2 regions of the Neobacillus sp. SRL179 genome follow, and region 2 is predicted to be linked to the other one. Evidence: a T-box and tRNA genes for the amino acid it is inferred to sense, from the RefSeq annotation. Region 2 holds a T-box; the other holds one or more tRNA genes.

Region 1 (3,374 bases), 150 kb from region 2:
TGCGTCCCTGTGAGAGTAGGACGTTGCCAGGCAATATATGGAGGATTAGCTCAGCTGGGAGAGCATCTGCCTTACAAGCAGAGGGTCGGCGGTTCGATCCCGTCATCCTCCACCATATATTATTCCAAATTATTATTTGCCGGGGTAGCTCAATTGGTAGAGCAACTGACTTGTAATCAGTAGGTTGGGGGTTCAATTCCTCTCGCCGGCACCACTATACGAGCCATTAGCTCAGTTGGTAGAGCATCTGACTTTTAATCAGAGGGTCGAAGGTTCGAGTCCTTCATGGCTCACCATTTAAATGAATATGCGGGTGTGGCGGAATTGGCAGACGCACCAGACTTAGGATCTGGCGCCGCAAGGCGTGGGGGTTCGACTCCCTTCACCCGCATCATTTAATTTCTTATATGCGGAAGTAGTTCAGTGGTAGAACATCACCTTGCCAAGGTGGGGGTCGCGGGTTCGAATCCCGTCTTCCGCTCCATTAATGCCGGGGTGGCGGAACTGGCAGACGCACAGGACTTAAAATCCTGCGGTAGGTGACTACCGTACCGGTTCGATTCCGGTCCTCGGCACCATTACAACAAATTCATATGCGCCCTTAGCTCAGCTGGATAGAGTGTTTGACTACGAATCAAAAGGTCGGGAGTTCGAATCTCTCAGGGCGCATTATTTCGGGAAGTAGCTCAGCTTGGTAGAGCACTTGGTTTGGGACCAAGGGGTCGCAGGTTCGAATCCTGTCTTCCCGACCATCTCCTTTTCAAATGGGGTCTTAGCTCAGCTGGGAGAGCGCCTGCTTTGCACGCAGGAGGTCAGGGGTTCGATCCCCCTAGACTCCACCAAAATTTAAATTTGAATATTTGGCGGTGTAGCTCAGCTGGCTAGAGCGTACGGTTCATACCCGTAAGGTCGGGGGTTCGATCCCCTCCGCCGCTACCAATATCATTTAAAAGTACTTCAACTTGGACCTTTAGCTCAGCTGGTTAGAGCAGACGGCTCATAACCGTCCGGTCGTAGGTTCGAGTCCTACAAGGTCCACCATGAAACTTTATATTACACACGGAGGAATACCCAAGTCTGGCTGAAGGGATCGGTCTTGAAAACCGACAGGCGGGTAACACCGCGCGGGGGTTCGAATCCCTCTTCCTCCTCCATAATTTTTATGCCTTTTATTGTCGCGGGGTGGAGCAACGAGCATTGCTTCAGTGAATAATCTGCGAGTTGTGTCAATCGAATCGCTGCTTGAATTAGCTTACTGAGATTGATACAGTCCATGCAAGCTTGGAGCATAGATTCACCGAATTATTTATTATTGTCGCGGGGTGGAGCAGTCTGGTAGCTCGTCGGGCTCATAACCCGAAGGTCACAGGTTCAAATCCTGTCCCCGCAATACGGTCTGGTAGTTCAGTTGGTTAGAATGCCTGCCTGTCACGCAGGAGGTCGCGGGTTCGAGTCCCGTCCAGACCGCCACTAAGTGTGGCTCAGTAGCTCAGTCGGTAGAGCAAAGGACTGAAAATCCTTGTGTCGGCGGTTCGATTCCGTCCTGAGCCACCATTTTTAATTGAATATATTCTTATGGCGGCTGTGGCGAAGTGGTTAACGCACCTGATTGTGGTTCAGGCATTCGTGGGTTCGATTCCCATCAGCCGCCCCTTTTAAAAATTATTATGCGGGTGTAGTTTACTGGTAAAACCTCAGCCTTCCAAGCTGATGTAGTGGGTTCGATTCCCATCACCCGCTCCAATTGGGGCCTATAGCTCAGCTGGTTAGAGCGCACGCCTGATAAGCGTGAGGTCGATGGTTCGAGTCCATTTAGGCCCACCATTTTAATGTTCCGCAGTAGCTCAGTGGTAGAGCTATCGGCTGTTAACCGATCGGTCGTAGGTTCGAGTCCTACCTGCGGAGCCAATTATGGGGAAGTACTCAAGTGGCTGAAGAGGCGCCCCTGCTAAGGGTGTAGGTCGGGTGACCGGCGCGAGGGTTCAAATCCCTCCTTCTCCGCCATAAATATAATCGGCCCCTTGGTCAAGCGGTTAAGACACCTCCCTTTCACGGAGGTAACACGGGTTCGAGTCCCGTAGGGGTCATAGATAAAAACTGATAACATACTGTTATCAGTTTTTTTGTATGCAATTTTTTATGAAAAGACAGATGGTGTCAGTAGAATATAAATACGCTTTTGATTTGAGATAAAATTAAGTCTTCCAAAACCTTCATTTCCTTTCCTGCAAAAGGCAGCATAAAAGATTAAATTTATTATATTAAAATAATATTTAACTGGTTATCTTCTCTTTAAAAATGATTGATACCGCTTACATTTGCCTCGTTTACAATGTATATCACCCAACTAAATTATTAATAAATAAATAACTTTTTTGACCTTAATTTTATAAAATTTTATAAAAAACTTGATAAAATTCTGTCATATATTGACGAGATTTTTGTCGTTTTGTGTTTAATTATGCTGAAAAAGGGTAAACAGTATCATCTTACATCAATTGTTGTCGGAAAAGATAAAAAAGTTTTTTGAGGCTTATGCTTCATTTGCACTTATAATTGTTCAAAGAAATACATATTTTCATTGAGGATGAGGAGAGCCATGACTGTGAATACGTTATACCCAACCGATTATCAGCTGCATTTGTTCCATGAAGGCAGCTTTTACCAGAGTCATCAGCTTTTTGGCGCTCATATTTTTAAGAATTCCGATCAAGTGTATACAAGGTTTTGTGTGTGGGCTCCAAATGCTTATCAAGTGAGGCTTACAGGCGATCTTAATAACTGGAATGGTGAAGGATATGAACTACAGAAAGTAAATGATGAGGGAGTTTGGGCGATTATAATTAATCAGGATCTTACCGGAACCATTTATAAGTATGAAATTATTACACATTTCGGTGAAAAGCTCCTTAAGGCAGATCCATTTGCCTTTTACTCGGAAGTCAGACCCCAAACAGCATCGATTGTCTATTCCAATGAGGAATATGACTGGCAAGATGATCATTGGATGAAGCGAAGAGAAAGAAAAAACATTTTATCGGAACCAGCAGTCATTTATGAAGTCCATCTTGGTTCGTGGAAAAAGCATCTAGACGGCAGCTACTTCACCTATAGGGAATTGGTGTTAGAACTTATACCCTACGTACTTGAACATGGGTTTACTCATATAGAGTTGTTACCACTCGTTGAGCATCCGCTCGACGCCTCTTGGGGATATCAAGGAACAGGTTACTTTTCCGTTACCTCAAGGTATGGGAATCCAGATGACTTTAAATATTTTGTGGACCAATGTCACCAGAATGGAATTGGTGTCATTTTAGATTGGGTTCCAGGGCATTATTGCAAAGATGCTCATGGACTATATCGATTTGATG
Region 2 (3,374 bases):
AGAAACGTTTTGAATTATGGCATTGCGTAAATTTAAATCCATACTACACACTCCTTTTGTTTACCTTCATTCCTTACTATCATTTCTAGTTTTTGGTTTTATTATGTATGAAAAATGGGCTATAATGAGAAAATCAACACAGCAATTTAAAAGGAGAACCGGTTTTGAAATATATTGAATCTGTCAATAATCCTAAAGTAAAACAATGGAAAAAACTTTTAACGAAAAAAGAACGGGATAAGACTGACTCGTTTTTGGTGGAAGGTTTTCATTTAGTAGAGGAAGCGCTGAAACAAGGCGAGCAAATTATCGAAATCATTATTTCTGAAAAAGTAGAAATACCGCCGCGTTGGGATATTGGCTCAACACTTGTTACTTCGGTTACGGAGGAAATTTCAGACCTTTTATCGGATACAGAAGCCCCACAGGGCATTTATGCTGTATGTCGGCAGCCAAATCCAAAAATTCACGACGCAAAAACCTATCTTTTCATCGATGCCGTTCAAGATCCAGGTAATCTGGGGACCATGATTCGAACAGCTGATGCCGCCGGGATTGAAGCTGTGGTAATTGGTCAAGGAAGCGTTGATATTTTTAACTCAAAAGTGCTAAGGTCGGCTCAAGGCAGTCATTTTCACCTTCCCATTATTAGAGGCAACCTTCATGAATGGATCGAAAAACTTCAAGAAAAAAATATACCTGTTTATGGAACAGCTTTAGAAGGGGCCTCTGTCTATACAGATATTACTCCTGAAGATTCGTTTGCCTTGATTGTCGGCAATGAGGGCAATGGTGTTGGCAAAGATATCCTTGCTAGTACCACAACCAACCTTTATATTCCGATCTTCGGTAAAAGTGAGTCACTTAATGTAGCCGTAGCAACGGGAATCTTACTCTATTATTTAAAAAAATAGGCGAAAGCACGTTTGACCTTTTAAGGAAAAATATTATATAATAGTGAACAATTGATTATAGTAAATACAATGACGGAGAAAAGTACCTTATCATGACCATTTAGGGAGAAAGTGCCTGGACTGGAAGCACTTTTATGGAATGGGTAAGCGAAGTTCACCTCCTGAGTAGGCATCGGGACCATTTGTTATAAATGTAAAGATGCATCGGCATAAGCCGTTATCCGAATGAAGCGAACACAATATCTTTATACATATCGTGTTTACAAGGGTGGTACCGCGAATAGTAAACCTCGTCCCTTTCCAGGGATGGGGTTTTTTTGTTTTTCGGTGCCTGACACCCTTTCTACTGCATTCAGGTTATTAATGGTGCCTGACACCCTTTCTACTGCGTTCGCGTTATTAATGGTGCTGACACTCATTCTATCGATAAAAATTAAGGAGGAATAGACATGCAAGAACGTTTAAAGGAATTGCAAGGAGAGGCTATTCAAAAAGTTGAACAGTCGACTAGCTTAAAAGAATTAAATGAAATTCGTGTGGCGTATTTAGGGAAAAAAGGTCCGATTACAGAAGTATTGCGTGGAATGGGCAAGCTTTCTGCAGAGGAGCGTCCGGTTATGGGGGCGCTCGCGAATGAAGTTCGTGAAGCAATCGCAGTAAAGATCGAATCAAAACAAAAGGGATTAGAAGAAGCAGCTGTTCTTGAAAAATTAGCATCTGAAAGCATTGATGTGACCCTGCCTGGCCGTCCAGTGAAAGCTGGAAACCATCATCCGCTCACAAGAATTATTGAAGAGATTGAAGATTTATTTATTGGAATGGGCTATCAGGTTGCTGAAGGACCAGAAGTAGAGCAAGATTATTATAACTTTGAAGCTCTTAATTTACCGAAAGGGCATCCAGCTCGCGACATGCAGGATTCTTTCTATATCACAGAAGACATTCTTCTTCGTACCCATACATCACCCGTTCAGGCTCGGACGATGGAAAAGAACCAAGGAAAGGGTCCAATCAAAATCATTTGCCCTGGTAAGGTATACCGTCGTGACAATGATGACGCGACACACTCACACCAGTTCATGCAAATTGAAGGCCTCGTTGTCGGTGAGAACATTCGCATGAGTGATCTTAAAGGAACACTAGAGATTTTTGCTAAAAAGATGTTTGGTGAAGATCGTGAAATCCGCTTAAGACCAAGCTTTTTCCCATTCACGGAACCATCTGTTGAAATGGACATCTCTTGTAAAATTTGTGGTGGTCATGGCTGTAATGTTTGTAAACAAACAGGCTGGATTGAAATTCTTGGTGCAGGGATGGTTCATCCAAACGTACTTGAGATGGCAGGTTATGACTCTAAAAAATACACAGGTTTTGCCTTTGGAATGGGACCTGAGCGAATTGCTATGTTGAAATACGGTGTTGATGACATCAGACACTTCTATACAAATGATGTTCGTTTCTTAAAACAATTTTCAAAACACGAGTAAGTTGAACGGCTGAAGCGGAATTTTTTACAAGAGGCTTCAGTTTTATAAAGGGATAATAAAGGAGGATGACGACATGTTTGTTTCGTACAAATGGCTCGAGGATTATATCGATTTAACTGGAGTAACAGCAACAGAGTTAGCTGAAAAAATCACCAAAAGCGGGATTGAAGTTGAGGGAGTAGAAGTTCTTAATGAAGGTATTAAAGGTGTTGTAGTCGGTCACGTATTAGAGCGTGTACAGCATCCGAATGCTGATAAATTAAGTAAATGTCTTGTCGATGTAGGCGAAGAATCTCCCGTTCAAATTATTTGCGGCGCACCGAATGTGGCGCAGGGACAAAAGGTTGCCGTTGCGAAAGCCGGAGCGGTATTACCAGGTAATTTTAAAATCAAACGGGCAAAATTGCGCGGAGAAGAATCAAACGGAATGATTTGTTCTTTAACTGAACTTGGTATGGAAGGAAAAGTGGTACCAAAGGAATACTCGGAAGGAATCTTTGTTTTCCCTGCGGATGCTGAGGTCGGAGTAAATGCTCTTGAACTTTTAGGCAGAGATGATCAAGTTTTAGAGCTAAGCTTAACACCAAACCGGGCGGATTGTTTAAGTATGCTGGGTGTAGCCTATGAGGTGGCAGCAATCCTCGGCAGAGAAGTAAAACTTCCTGAAACGAACCTAAATTCTGCAGCTGAGAAAGCAACTGATTACGTAAGTGTTGTGGTGGATTCACCAGAAGATAACCCGCTATATATTGCAAAAGTGATTAAAAATGTAAAAATTGGCCCATCACCGCTATGGATGCAAACGCGCTTAATGTCAGCTGGAATTCGTCCACATAATAATGTAGTTGATATTACCAATTACATTTTATTAGAATATGGCCAACCGCTTCATGCGTTTGACTATAACCGTTTGGGCTCCAAGGAAATCTTGGTTCGACGTGCGGCAGATGGTGAAAAATTTGTAACACTTGAT

What was found. The T-box of region 2 lies ahead of pheS (phenylalanine--tRNA ligase subunit alpha). A T-box ahead of a tRNA ligase gene usually reads a tRNA of that ligase, here a tRNA-Phe.
Region 1: it has a tRNA-Phe gene. The T-box ahead of pheS (phenylalanine--tRNA ligase subunit alpha) is inferred to sense a tRNA for this amino acid. The anticodon was not compared.

Annotation. Positions count from the first base shown of each region.
Region 1 is NZ_OZ481792.1:3,771,842-3,775,215, reverse strand. It holds rRNA gene rrf (5S ribosomal RNA) at 1-32, shown strand, start outside; tRNA gene AC4E8C_RS18785 (tRNA-Val) at 40-115, shown strand; tRNA gene AC4E8C_RS18780 (tRNA-Thr) at 139-214, shown strand; tRNA gene AC4E8C_RS18775 (tRNA-Lys) at 221-296, shown strand; tRNA gene AC4E8C_RS18770 (tRNA-Leu) at 310-391, shown strand; tRNA gene AC4E8C_RS18765 (tRNA-Gly) at 410-484, shown strand; tRNA gene AC4E8C_RS18760 (tRNA-Leu) at 490-578, shown strand; tRNA gene AC4E8C_RS18755 (tRNA-Arg) at 596-669, shown strand; tRNA gene AC4E8C_RS18750 (tRNA-Pro) at 676-752, shown strand; tRNA gene AC4E8C_RS18745 (tRNA-Ala) at 767-842, shown strand; tRNA gene AC4E8C_RS18740 (tRNA-Met) at 863-939, shown strand; tRNA gene AC4E8C_RS18735 (tRNA-Ile) at 965-1,041, shown strand; tRNA gene AC4E8C_RS18730 (tRNA-Ser) at 1,062-1,154, shown strand; tRNA gene AC4E8C_RS18725 (tRNA-Met) at 1,317-1,390, shown strand; tRNA gene AC4E8C_RS18720 (tRNA-Asp) at 1,394-1,470, shown strand; tRNA gene AC4E8C_RS18715 (tRNA-Phe) at 1,479-1,554, shown strand; tRNA gene AC4E8C_RS18710 (tRNA-His) at 1,579-1,651, shown strand; tRNA gene AC4E8C_RS18705 (tRNA-Gly) at 1,670-1,743, shown strand; tRNA gene AC4E8C_RS18700 (tRNA-Ile) at 1,748-1,824, shown strand; tRNA gene AC4E8C_RS18695 (tRNA-Asn) at 1,834-1,908, shown strand; tRNA gene AC4E8C_RS18690 (tRNA-Ser) at 1,914-2,004, shown strand; tRNA gene AC4E8C_RS18685 (tRNA-Glu) at 2,016-2,087, shown strand; gene glgB (1,4-alpha-glucan branching protein GlgB) at 2,600-3,374, shown strand, end outside.
Region 2 is NZ_OZ481792.1:3,617,026-3,620,399, reverse strand. It holds gene sspI (small acid-soluble spore protein SspI) at 1-42, opposite strand, end outside; gene AC4E8C_RS17930 (TrmH family RNA methyltransferase) at 165-914, shown strand; T-box leader at 975-1,215, shown strand; gene pheS (phenylalanine--tRNA ligase subunit alpha) at 1,364-2,401, shown strand; gene pheT (phenylalanine--tRNA ligase subunit beta) at 2,475-3,374, shown strand, end outside.